Regions from separate parts of the Variovorax cryoconiti genome, predicted to be linked through region 3. Evidence: predicted binding sites of a transcription regulator. Region 3 holds the regulator's gene; each other region holds the start of a gene.
The links. Region 3 encodes sigma-54, which starts transcription at its own class of promoters, with help from an activator protein. Its sites were predicted from a motif close to TGGCANGNAANCTGCTTT; they were not measured.
Positions count from the first base shown of each region.

Region 1: ACSFA2_RS06220 (urease subunit gamma) is a predicted target of sigma-54. The motif match lies at 1,661-1,678, and genes of this name have one in related genera.
Region 2: nirB (nitrite reductase large subunit NirB) is a predicted target of sigma-54. The motif match lies at 1,770-1,787, and genes of this name have one in related genera.

Region 1 is NZ_JBPJZI010000002.1:307,269-311,505, reverse strand. Features, by position in the region: gene ACSFA2_RS06225 (hybrid sensor histidine kinase/response regulator) at 1-1,619, opposite strand, end outside; gene ACSFA2_RS06220 (urease subunit gamma) at 1,741-2,043, shown strand; gene ACSFA2_RS06215 (HupE/UreJ family protein) at 2,078-2,701, shown strand; gene ACSFA2_RS06210 (urease subunit beta) at 2,712-3,017, shown strand; gene ureC (urease subunit alpha) at 3,019-4,237, shown strand, end outside.
Region 2 is NZ_JBPJZI010000012.1:85,822-90,058, forward strand. Features, by position in the region: gene nirB (nitrite reductase large subunit NirB) at 1-1,557, opposite strand, end outside; gene ACSFA2_RS22950 (GntR family transcriptional regulator) at 1,907-2,554, opposite strand; gene scpA (methylmalonyl-CoA mutase) at 2,660-4,237, shown strand, end outside.
Region 3 is NZ_JBPJZI010000003.1:437,211-441,447, forward strand. Features, by position in the region: gene ACSFA2_RS11110 (thiol:disulfide interchange protein DsbA/DsbL) at 1-569, shown strand, start outside; gene lptA (lipopolysaccharide transport periplasmic protein LptA) at 704-1,384, shown strand; gene lptB (LPS export ABC transporter ATP-binding protein) at 1,381-2,187, shown strand; gene ACSFA2_RS11125 (RNA polymerase factor sigma-54) at 2,206-3,768, shown strand; gene ACSFA2_RS11130 (THUMP domain-containing class I SAM-dependent RNA methyltransferase) at 3,778-4,237, shown strand, end outside.

The DNA of each region.
Region 1 (4,237 bases), on a different contig from region 3:
GGGCAGTGCGCCATGTCCGGGCCTTCGTACTCGCGCTCGCAGATCACGCAGCGCTGCACCTGCAGGCGCTGGTAGGGGCCGGCGTCGGGTTCGAACTGGATCCAGTGGATGCCCTTCGCACCCGCGTCTGCCGTGCGCTGCACCGGGCCGCGCGCCAGGTAGTACTTGCCGCGCGTGGCCCAGGCGATGATCGGCGCAGCCACCAATGCGGTGCCCATGGCGATGAGCGCGGAGAAGGCCTGCGCCAGCGGCCCGAACACGCCCAGGTGCGCCGTGATCGACAGCACCGACGCCAGCGCCATCGCGCCGACGCCGACCGGGTTGATGTCCCACAGGTGCGCGCGCTTGAACTCGATGCCCGGCGGCGACAGGCCCAGCGGCTTGTTGATGACCAGGTCGGCCACCACGGCCATCATCCAGGCGATGGCGATGTTGGCGTAGAGGCCCAGCACGTCGCCCAGCGCCTCGAACACGTTCATCTCCATCAGCATGAAGGCGATGAGGGCGTTGAACACCACCCACACCACCCGGCCCGGGTGGCTGTGCGTGACGCGCGAGAAGAAATTGCTCCAGGCCAGCGAGCCGGCGTAGGCGTTGGTGACGTTGATCTTCAGCTGCGAGATGACGACGAAGATCGCCGTGGCCGCGACCGCCCAGCCGTAGTCCGGAAAGACGTACTCGAAGGCCGCCAGGTACATCTGGTTCGGGTCGACCGCGCGCTCCGGCGGCACCATGTGGCCAATGGCGAGGTAGGCCAGCATCATCCCGCCGAGCATCTTGAGCACGCCCATCACGACCCAGCCCGGGCCGCCCATCAGCACCCCGCCCCACCAGCGCTTGCGGTTTGCCGGGGTGAGCGCGGGCATGAAGCGCAGGTAGTCGGCTTGTTCGCCCAACTGCGTGATGAGCGCGATGCCAACGGTCAGCGCGGCACCGAACAGGTGCAGATTGAAGCCGGTCGACCGCGCCGAGGCGCCGTCGTAGTGCGTCAGACCCGCGAATGCACCAGGGTCGCGCACCAAGACATAGCCGAAGGGCACGACCAGCATCAGCAGCCAGATGGGCTGGGTCCACATCTGAAGCCGGCTGATGGCCGACACGCCATGCGTCACCAGCGGGATCACCACCAGCGCGCAGATGAGGTAGCCCCAGGCCGGCGGAATGCCTAACGCCAGCTCCAGCGCATAGGCCATCACGGCCGCCTCGAGCGCGAAGAAGATGAAGGTGAAGGACGCGTAGATCAGCGAGGTGAGCGTCGAGCCGATGTAGCCGAAACCCGCGCCGCGGGTGAGCAGGTCCATGTCGACGCCGTAGCGCGCGGCGTAGGTGCTGATCGGCAGACCGGCCAGGAAGATGATCAGGCCGGTGACCAGGACTGCCCAGAAGGCGTTGATGAAGCCGTACTGCACCAGCAGCGTGGCGCCCACCGCCTCGAGGATGAGGAAGGACGCCGCGCCGCCGAAGGCCGTGTTGGCCACCCGCCATTCCGACATCTTGCGGAAGCGCTGCGGCGTGTAGCGCAGGGCGTAGTCCTCCAGCGTCTCGCGCGCCACCCAGCTGTTGTAGTCGCGCCGGACCTTGACGATGCGCTGCGGCGCGTCATCGGTCGGGGGGGGCATGGCGGCGTCGTTCACACCGTTTCGGTGCAGGTTCTGTGCCACGGCACGAGTGTTGCATCGGCGGGACGGCTGCCCATAATCGGGCCCCTCATCGTCATTCCGCCTGCACACCCGACTGCCCATGGAACTCACACCGCGCGAAAAAGACAAGCTGCTGATCTTCACGGCAGCCCTGCTGGCCGAACGCCGCCAGGCGCGTGGCCTGAAGCTCAACTACCCCGAAGCCATCGCGCTCATTTCCGCCGCCGTGATGGAAGGTGCGCGCGACGGCAAGAGCGTGGCCGCGCTGATGAGCGAAGGCCGCAGCGTGCTCACGCGCGCCGACGTGATGGACGGCGTGGCCGAGATGATCCCGGACATCCAGATCGAGGCCACCTTCCCCGACGGCACGAAGCTGGTCACGGTGCACCAGCCGATCGTCTGATTCCCTTCTTCATTGTTCCCGAGCGGAGACCTCCATGCGCCTGACGCGTTCCTCTTTCGCAGCCCTGCTGCCCTCCCTGGCGGCTGCCGCCCTCGGCGCCCTGCCGCTGCTGGCCTCGGCCCATGTCGGCGCGGACGGCGCGGCACACCACGACATCGGTTTCGCGCAGGGTTTCCTGCACCCGTTCACCGGAATGGACCACCTGGCCGCGATGGTCGCGGTCGGCCTGTGGAGCGCCTTGATCGCGCGCAGCGACCGTGACGTGCTGTGGGCACCCGTCGGGTTCGCGGCGATGCTGTTGGCCGGCGCGCTCGTCGGCCTGGCGGGCGTGCAGGTGCCGGCTGTCGAACCGATGATCGCGGCGTCGCTGCTGGTGATCGGCCTGCTGGTCGTCACGCGCCTGCGCCTGCCGGGCCCGGCCGCTGCGGCGCTGGTCGGCGTGTTCGCCGTCTTCCATGGCGTGGCCCATGGCCACGAACTGGCCAGCGGCCACGGCGCCCCGCTGGCCATCGCCGGCATGGTGCTGGCGACGGCACTGCTGCACGCGGGTGGCATCGCGATCGGCTGGGCGCTGCGCCAGCGGACCGTCTGGCTGCCGCGCGTGGCCGGTGCGGCCGTCGCGCTGTTCGGTGCAGCCTTGCTCGCGCCACTGGCCTGAGGCCGTCGCCATGATCCCCGGCGAACTCTTCACCGACGAGGGCGAACACACCCTCAACCCCGGCCGCCGCACGCTCACGCTGGTCGTGCAGAACACCGCCGACCGGCCGATCCAGGTCGGCTCCCACTACCACTTCGCCGAGACCAACGGCGCGCTCGGCTTCGACCGCGAAGCGGCACGCGGCATGCGGCTGAACATCGCGTCGGGCACGGCCGTACGCTTCGAGCCCGGCCAGCAACGCACGGTCGAACTTTGCGACTTCGCGGGCGAGCGCGTGGTGTACGGCTTCCGCGGTCTCGTTCAAGGAAAGCTCTGACATGGCGACCATCGGAAGGCGTGCCTACGCCGAAATCTTCGGCCCGACCGTGGGCGACCGTGTGCGCCTGGCCGACACGGACCTATTGATCGAGGTCGAGGCCGACTACACGCTGCGCGCCGGCGGCTATGGTGAAGAGGTGAAGTTCGGCGGCGGCAAGACGATCCGCGACGGCATGGCGCAGTCGCAGCGGATGCGCGCCGAAGGCGCCGTCGACACGGTGATGACCAACGCACTGATCCTCGACCACTGGGGCATCGTGAAGGCCGACATCGGCTTGAAGGGCGGGCGCATCGTCGCGATCGGCAAGGCCGGCAACCCCGACGTGCAGCCGGGCGTCGACATCGTCATCGGCCCGGGCACCGAGGTGATCAGCTGTGAAGGCAACATCGTCACGGCCGGGGGCATCGACAGCCACATCCACTTCATCGCACCGCAGCAGATCGAAGAGGCCCTGACCTCCGGCATCACGACCATGCTGGGCGGCGGCACGGGCCCCGCCACCGGCACCTTCGCCACGACCTGCACGCCCGGCCCCTGGCACATCGAGCGCATGCTGCAGGCGGCCGACGCCTTTCCGATGAACCTCGGCTTTCTCGGCAAAGGCAATGCCAGCCTGCCGGCTGCGCTGCACGAACAGATCGACGCCGGCGTGATCGGCCTCAAGCTGCATGAAGACTGGGGCACCACGCCCGCGGCCATCAGCAACTGCCTGGACGTGGCCGACGCCACCGACACGCAGGTGGCGATCCACTCCGACACGCTCAACGAATCAGGCTTCGTCGAGAACACCATCGCGGCCGTCAAGGGACGTGGCATCTGCGCTTTCCACACTGAAGGCGCCGGTGGCGGCCATGCACCGGACATCCTGCGCGTGGTGGGCGAGGACAACTTCCTGCCCTCGTCGACCAACCCGACGATGCCCTACACCGTGAACACGCTCGACGAGCACGTCGACATGCTGATGGTGTGCCACCACCTGGACGCCGGCATCGCGGAAGACCTGGCCTTCGCCGAATCGCGCATCCGCAAGGAAACCATCGCGGCCGAGGACATCCTGCACGACCTGGGCGCGATCAGCATGTTCAGCTCCGACTCGCAGGCCATGGGCCGCGTCGGCGAAGTCATCATCCGCACCTGGCAGACGGCGCACAAGATGAAGGGCCAGCGTGGCACCTTGCCCGAAGACAGCGCGCGCAACGACAACTTCCGCGCCAAGC
Region 2 (4,237 bases), on a different contig from region 3:
CAGGCCCTTGCCGTGCTTGTGCAGCAGGTCGTCGAAGGTCTTGATCTGTCCGACGCGCACCAGGTGGTAGAGCTCCTGGCGCGAATACGCGAAGTGTTCGCACAGGTGGTTGTTGACGGCCATGCCGCGCTTGGCCATCTCGAACTTCATCACCTGCGTGACCAGCGGCACGCAGCCGCCGCAGGTGGCGCCGGCCTTGGTGCAGGCCTTGATCTCGGCGATGGTGCAGGCGCCCCTCGCACCCAAGTCCGCGACGGCCGCGCCGATCTGCGCCTTGCTCACGTTGTTGCACGAGCAGATCTGCGCGGTATCGGGCAGCGCCTCCACGCCCAGGCCCGGCTTGGCCTTGCCGTCGCTCGACGGCAGGATCAGGAACTCCGGCTCGGCCGGCAGCGCGATGCCGTTGAGCGCCATCTGCAGCAGCGTGCCGTATTCGTCGGCATTGCCCACCAGCACGGCGCCGAGCAGCGCCTTGCCGTCCTCGCTGACCACGATCTTCTTGTAGACCTGCTTGCGCTCGTCGATGTACTGGTAGTTGCGTGCGTTCGGCGTCTTGCCGTGCGCATCGCCGATGCTCGCCACGTCGACGCCCATCAGCTTGAGCTTGGTGCTCATGTCGGCACCGGCAAAGGCGGCCTCGGCATCGCCGGCCACGTGCCGGGCCGCCACGCGTGCCATCTCGTAGCCCGGCGCCACGAGGCCGAAGGTCTGCTCGTTCCACGAGGCGCATTCGCCGATCGCGTAGACGTCGCGGTCGCTGGTGCGGCAGTGGTTGTCGATGGCGATGCCGCCGCGCGCGCCGACGGCCAGCGCGCTCTGCCGCGCCAGTTCGTCGCGCGGGCGGATGCCGGCGGAGAACACGATCATGTCGGTCTCCAGCCAGGTGCCGTCGGCGAACACCATGCGGTGGCGGGCCGTGGCGCCGTCGGTGATGTCCACCGTGTTGCGGCCGGTGTGCACGCGCACGCCCAGCTCCTCGATTTTCGTGCGCAGCACGCGCCCGCCGCCGTCGTCGACCTGCACGGCCATCAGGCGCGGCGCGAACTCGACGACGTGGGTCTCCAGCCCCAGGTCGCGCAGCGCCTTGGCGCATTCGAGCCCGAGCAGGCCACCGCCGATCACGACGCCGGTCTTGGAATGGGCGCCGCTGGCCTTCATGCCCTCCAGGTCGTCGATGGTGCGGTAGACGAAGGTGTGCGGCCGGTCGCGGCCCGGCACCGGCGGCACGAAGGGCGACGAACCGGTCGCGAGCACCAGCTTGTCGTAGGGCAGCACCTCGCCGTCGAGCGTGGTGACGGTGTTGTTGCGCCGCTCGATGGCGGCGGCCCGTGCCGCCAGGCGCAGCGAGAAACCGCTGCGCGCGAAGAAGTCCGGCGCGACCAGCGACAGGTCGTCGGCGGTCTTGCCGGCGAAGAATTCGGAGAGGTGCACCCGGTCGTAGGCGGCGCGAGGTTCCTCGCACAGCACGGTGACTTCGGCATGCGAAAGCCCTTGCTGTTCGAGTTCCTCGAGGAACTTGTGGCCCACCATGCCATGACCGACGACGATGATTTTCATGTTGAATCCTGCACGTCCGGCCCGTGGGTGCCGTGCAGTGGCCACGTCACGAAGGATGTGACACGGCCAGAGGCCCCCGCGAGATGCGGAACGAAATCGGGTTGGAACGACCGAGTGCCGGGCGGATGAACGCGTCGGGAGGCTCGGGTTCCGCCGTCGTTGGCGGAGGCGAAGACCATCGCAGCGGCACTGCGGCGATGGTCACTGCAGTTCATGCACGATTCGTGCCCGGCGATTCGGGCCGATGGGCGAGGGGATCGGTGCAATGCGGGCATGCCGCGCACCATGTCGGCACCAGATCGGGCCGCCAGCCCCAACAATGGGGCGGAGCGGCGCAGGTCTCAGCCTTTCAGGCCGCCGCTTCCAGCCCGTTGCTGAAGTGCTCGCGCATGCGGGCCATGGCGGCGGCCGGGTCCCGCGCGACCAGCGCCGCCATGAGCGCGCGGTGCTCCTTGAGCGACTCGTCGATCCGCCCCGACTTGAGCAGCGAGTTGTGACGGTTGAGCTTCATCACCTTGCGCAGGTCGGCCACCATCTGGTCGCGCCAGCGGTTGTTGGCGATGGCGAGCAACTGCATGTGGAAGCGCTCGTTGATCGCGAAGAAGTGTTCGCGGTCGACCTGGCCCGGGATGGCGGCGGCTTCCAGTTCGGCATGCAGCACCTGCAGCGTGTGCAGCTGTGCCTCGGTCGCGCGCTCGGCCACCACGCCGGCCGCATCAGCCTCCAGCAGCGAAAGCAGGTGGTACACGTCCGTCAGGTCCTGCCGCGACACCTCGGTCACATAGGCGCCGCGGCGCACCTTCATGGTCACCAGGCCTTCGGCGGCCAGCACCTTGAGCGCCTCGCGCAGGGGGGTGCGGCTGATGCCGTATTCCTCCGCGATCTTCATCTCGTCGATCCAGCTGCCCGGCTCGAGTTCGCGGTTGAAGATGCGCTGGCGCAGCAGTTCGGCCACCTCTTCATAGAGGGCGCGGGGCGTGAGGGTGGCGGCGGACATGGCGCGAATGTACCGCAGAAATTTCGTTTGAATTAATAATTACGGATGGTTAGACTCGATGAAACCAACACCGAGACGAGCGCGGATCCCCGCGTGCGCCAAGCCATGAGCACTCCCGAACCCACCTTCAAGCCCGCCGACCTGGCGGCATGGACGAAGGCCGCGGCCAAGTCCGCGCCCGGCGGCAACCTCGAGGCGCTGAACTGGCGCACGCCCGACGGCATCACGGTCAAGCCGCTCTACACCGCGGCCGACCTCGAGGGCCTGAAGTACACCGACACGCTGCCGGGCTTCGAGCCCTACCTGCGCGGCCCGCAGGCCACGATGTACGCGGTGCGGCCGTGGACCATCCGCCAGTACGCCGGCTTCTCGACCGCCGAGGAATCCAACGCCTTCTATCGCAAGGCGCTCGCCGCCGGCGGGCAGGGCGTGTCGGTCGCGTTCGACCTGGCCACCCACCGCGGCTACGACAGCGACCATCCGCGCGTGACCGGCGACGTCGGCAAGGCTGGCGTGGCGATCGATTCGGTCGAGGACATGAAGATCCTGTTCGACCAGATCCCGCTCGACAAGGTGAGCGTGTCGATGACGATGAACGGCGCGGTGCTGCCGGTGCTGGCCGGCTACGTGGTCGCGGCCGAAGAGCAGGGCGTGGCGCAGGACCAGCTGAGCGGAACCATCCAGAACGACATCTTGAAGGAGTTCATGGTCCGCAACACCTACATTTTTCCGCCCGCGCCGAGCATGCGGATCATCGGCGACATCATCGAGTACACGGCAGAGAAGATGCCCAAGTTCAACTCGATCAGCATCAGCGGTTATCACATGCAGGAAGCCGGCGCCAACCAGGCGCTGGAGCTGGCCTTCACGCTGGCCGACGGCAAGGAGTACGTGAAGACCGCGCTGGCCAAGGGACTCGACGTGGACGTGTTCGCCGGCCGGCTCAGCTTCTTCTGGGCCATCGGCATGAACTTCTACCTGGAGGTCGCCAAGATGCGCGCCGCGCGCCTCTTGTGGTGCCGGATCATGAAGGAGTTCGAGCCCAAGAACCCCAAGAGCCTGATGCTGCGCACGCACTGCCAGACCTCGGGCTGGTCGCTGACCGAACAGGACCCGTACAACAACGTGGTGCGCACCACCATCGAGGCGATGGCCGCGGTGTTCGGCGGCACGCAGTCGCTGCACACCAACGCGCTCGACGAAGCCATCGCGCTGCCGACCGAATTCAGCTCGCGCATCGCGCGCAACACGCAGCTCATCATCCAGGAAGAGACCCACATCACCAGCGTGATCGACCCCTGGGCCGGCAGCTACATGATGGAGAAGCTCACGCAGGACATGGCCGATGCCGCCTGGACCATCATCGAAGAGGTCGAGGCGATGGGCGGGATGACCAAGGCGGTCGACAGCGGCTGGGCCAAGCTGAAGATCGAGGCGGCTGCGGCCGACAAGCAGGCGCGCATCGACTCGGGCCGCGACGTGATCGTCGGTGTCAACAAGTACAAGCTCAAGACCGAAGACGCGATCGATAGTTTGTCGATCGACAACATGAAGGTGCGCGACGGGCAGATCGCCAAGCTGCATGCGATCCGCGAGAAGCGCGACACTGCGGCCACGCAGGCAGCGCTGGATGCGTTGACGGCTGCGGCCGAAAGCGGCGAAGGCAATCTGCTGGCGCTGAGC
Region 3 (4,237 bases):
GCCCGCCGAAGGCCGGCACCGACTACATCGTGCTGGGCAAGCGCGCACCGGTCGACACGCCCGCCGGCAAGGTGGAAGTGGTCGAATTCTTCTCGTACAACTGCCCGCACTGCGCCGCCTTCGAGCCGCGCCTGGAGCCGTGGGTCAAGACGCTGCCGGCCGACGTGGTGTTCAAGCGCATCCCGGTGCCCTTCGTGGGCAACGACACCGAAGCCAAGCAGCGGCTCTACTACACGCTCGAAGCCATGGGCAAGGTCGACGCCTTCCAGATGAAGCTGTTCCAGGCCATCCACCAGCAGCGCCAGCCGCTGGTCGGCGACGCCGCGATCCTGGCCTGGGCCGAGAAGCAGCCCGACCTGGACGGCAAGAAGTTCGCCGACCTGTTCAAGTCCTTCTCGGTGGCCGGCAAGGCCAAGCGCGCCACCCAGTTGACCAGCGACTATCAGGTGGCCGGCGTGCCGGCGCTGGGCGTGGCCGGGCGTTGGTATGTGGACGGCGACACGGCCGGTTCGCTCGACCGGGCGCTGGAAGTTGTGGGCCTGCTGGTGGCTGAAGCCCGCAAGGGTTGAAGACCGGAGGACCGGCGACTGTTCACCACGGCCGTTTCAAGAATGTCAAAAGCCCGCCTCGGCGGGCTTTTTCGTCCGAGCGACCGGATGCACTGATCCGGCGCATACAATCGTCGAGCAAGTTTCGTGCCTTTATGACACATCGACCCCACACTCCCCTTTCCTCCCTCCTGCGCGCCGGCTTCGCCGCGCTGCTGCTCGCCGTCGCCACGGTTCCGGCGCTGGCTGAAAAGGCCGATCGCACCAAGCCCATGAACATCGAGGCCGATGCCATGCGCTACGACGACCTGAAGCAGACCAGCGTGTTCACCGGCAACGTGGTGGTGACCAAGGGCACCATCATCATCCGCGGCGCGCGCATCGACGTGCGCCAGGACCCGGAGGGCTACCAGTACGGCGTGGTCACCGCGGCGCCCGGAAAGCTGGCTTATTACAAGCAGAAGCGCGACTCCGGCGTCGACGAGTGGACCGAGGGCGAGTCGGAGGTCATCGAGTACGACAGCCGCGCCGACAACGTCAAGTTCATCCGCCGCGCCATCATGCGGCGGCTGATCGGCGCGAAGGTCAACGACGAGACCACCGGCGCGCTGATCGTCTACGACCAGAGCAACGACACCTTCACCGTGAACGGCGCGCCGCTGCCCCCGGGTGCCAGCGTGGCCGCCGGCGACCGGGGCAGCCGCGTGCGCGCCATCCTGACGCCGAAGGCAGCCGGCGCGGAAGCGGCGCAGCCGAGCGCACCCGCCGTGCCGGCATCTGCACCCGGCCGGGGCCTGCGCCCCAGCACCACGCTCGGCGGAGAAGCGCGCCCGTGAACGACAGCGTGGACATCGCGAAGCACGCCGCACCCCCTGCGGCCGTCGAAGGCAGCCGGCTCCAGGTGCGCGGGCTGCAGAAGCGCTACGGCAGCCGGCAGGTCGTCAAGAACGTCTCGCTCGATGTGCAGAAGGGCGAGGTCGTCGGTCTGCTCGGGCCCAATGGCGCGGGCAAGACGACTTCGTTCTACATGATCGTGGGCCTGGTGCGGGCCGACGCTGGCGAGATCAGCATCGACGGCGAGCCGATCGCGCACATGCCGATCCACCGCCGCGCCCGCATGGGCCTGAGCTACCTGCCGCAGGAAGCCTCGATCTTCCGCAAGCTCAGCGTGCAGGAGAACGTGCGTGCCGTGCTCGAGCTGCAGCGCGAGCCCGACGCCAAGGGCCGGCTCGTGCCGATGTCGAAGAAGCGCATCGACGATCGCCTGAACGAACTGCTGTCGGACCTGCGCGTCGAGCATCTGCGCGATTCGCCGGCGCTGGCGCTGTCGGGCGGCGAGCGACGCCGCGTCGAGATCGCCCGTGCCCTGGCCACGCAGCCGCGCTTCATCCTGCTGGACGAGCCCTTTGCCGGGATCGACCCGATCGCCGTGATCGAGATCCAGCGCATCGTCAGCTTCTTGAAGAGCCGCGGCATCGGCGTGCTTATCACCGACCACAACGTGCGCGAGACGCTGGGCATCTGCGACCACGCTTTCATCATCAGCGACGGGCAAGTGCTGGCACAAGGCACGCCTTCGGAGATCGTCGACAACGCCGAGGTACGCCGCGTGTACCTGGGCGAACACTTCCGCATGTAAGGGGAGGGCGAAACTCCCATGAAGCAGGGCCTGTCGCTCCGCGTTTCGCAGCACCTTGCGCTCACGCCCCAGTTGCAGCAGTCGATCCGGCTGCTGCAGCTGTCCACGCTCGAACTGAGCCAGGAAGTGGAGCAGATGCTCGACGAGAACCCGTTTCTCGAGCGCACCGCCGAAGAGGCCGCCCGTGAGGAGTTCGGCGTCGACGCCGCCGATGCGCCGCCGCCGCGCGACGACGACTTCGCGCCCGGCCCCGCCGCCGCCAGCAACGACAGCACCACCAGCACCACCGAGGCCGAGGCGCCGGCGGTCGACGCGACCGAAGCCACGCCCGACTGGGAAGGCGACGGCACTGTCGACATGGCACCCGACGACAGCGAATGGGGCGGCGACGCGCCCCCGCGCGCCAACAACCTGGGCGACGACGAACGCGCCGATGCCACCGAGCTGGCGCGCAGCCAGGAGTCGCTGCAGTCCCATCTGCACCGCCAGGCCCTGAGCCTGCGCCTGAACGAAAGCGACCAGGCGGCGCTGCGCTTCCTGATCGAATCGCTCAACGAAGACGGCTACCTCGAGGACTCGCTGCCCGCCCTGGCCTCGGGCCTGGCCGGCGACGACAACGACGAGTTCGACGGCCTGGTGCACCACTTCCAGGTGGCGCTCGGCCTGCTGCAGAGCCTGGAACCGGTCGGCGTGGGCGCACGCGATCTGGGCGAATGTCTCGCCATCCAGTTGCGTGCGCTGGCCCGTGCGAACGAAAGCGCCGAAGAGACGCAGGTGCGCAAGACCGCCATCGCGATCTGCAAGCAGCCGATGGAACTGCTCGCCCGGCGTGACTTCAAGCGCCTGGCCACGCTCACGCGCAGCAACGAGGAAGAGGTGCGCTCGTCGCTGCAACTGATCGCCACGCTCGAACCCAAGCCGGGTCGGCGCTTCGTCGATGTGGAACGCAACGTGGTGGTCCCCGACGTGATCGTCACGCGCATGGGCGCCGGCACCAACATCAAGTTCCGCGTGATGCTCAACCCCGACGTGATGCCGCGCCTGCGGGTGCACGACATCTACGCCGGCGCGCTCAAGCAGCACAAGGGCGAGGGCAGCCAGGCGCTGTCGCAGCGGCTGCAGGAGGCGCGCTGGTTCATCAAGAACATCCAGCAGCGCTTCGACACCATCCTGCGCGTGAGCAATGCCATCGTCGACCGGCAGAAGAGCTTCTTCGTGCACGGCGAGCTGGCCATGCGGCCGCTGGTGCTGCGCGAGATCGCCGACGAGCTCGGCCTGCACGAATCCACCATCAGCCGGGTGACCACGGCCAAGTACATGTCCACGCCCTACGGCACGGTCGAGCTGAAGTACTTCTTCGGCTCGGCGCTGGGCACCGAGACCGGCGGCAACGCGTCGAGCACCGCGGTGCGTGCGCTCATCAAGCAGTTCGTCACGGCCGAGAGCATCAAGAAACCGCTGTCGGACAGCCAGATCTCCGAGATGCTCAAGGAGCAGGGCATCGAATGCGCCCGGCGCACCGTGGCCAAGTACCGTGAAGCGCTGCGCATCGCGCCGGCCAACCTGCGCAAGGCGCTCTGAGTCCGCACCATGAACCAGCTCCATCTCTTTCTGCCTTGCGCCGCCGGCGTCGAGGACTTTCTGGCGCAAGAAGTGCACGGCCTCACCGGCCTGGCCGGCGACGACCTGATGGCCTCGCGCGGCGGCGTCTTCGTGCGCGGCTCGTGGCGCGACGCCATGAAGCTCAACCTGCACAGCCGGTTGGCGCAGCGCGTGCTGATCGAACTGGCGCACGCGCCGTACCGCAGCGAGAACGACCTCTATGCCATCGCCAGCGGCGTCGCGTGGGAGATCTGGTTCACGCCGCAGCAGACCTTCAAGATCGAGACCACGGCGCAGCACAGCCCGCTGCAGAGCCTGAACTTCGCCACGCTGCGCATCAAGGACGCCATCGCCGACCGCTTCCGTGCCAAGGCCGGCGGCGTGCGGCCGAGCATCGAGACGCAGTGGCCCGACGTGCGCGTGTTCGCCCACCTCACCACCGACCACT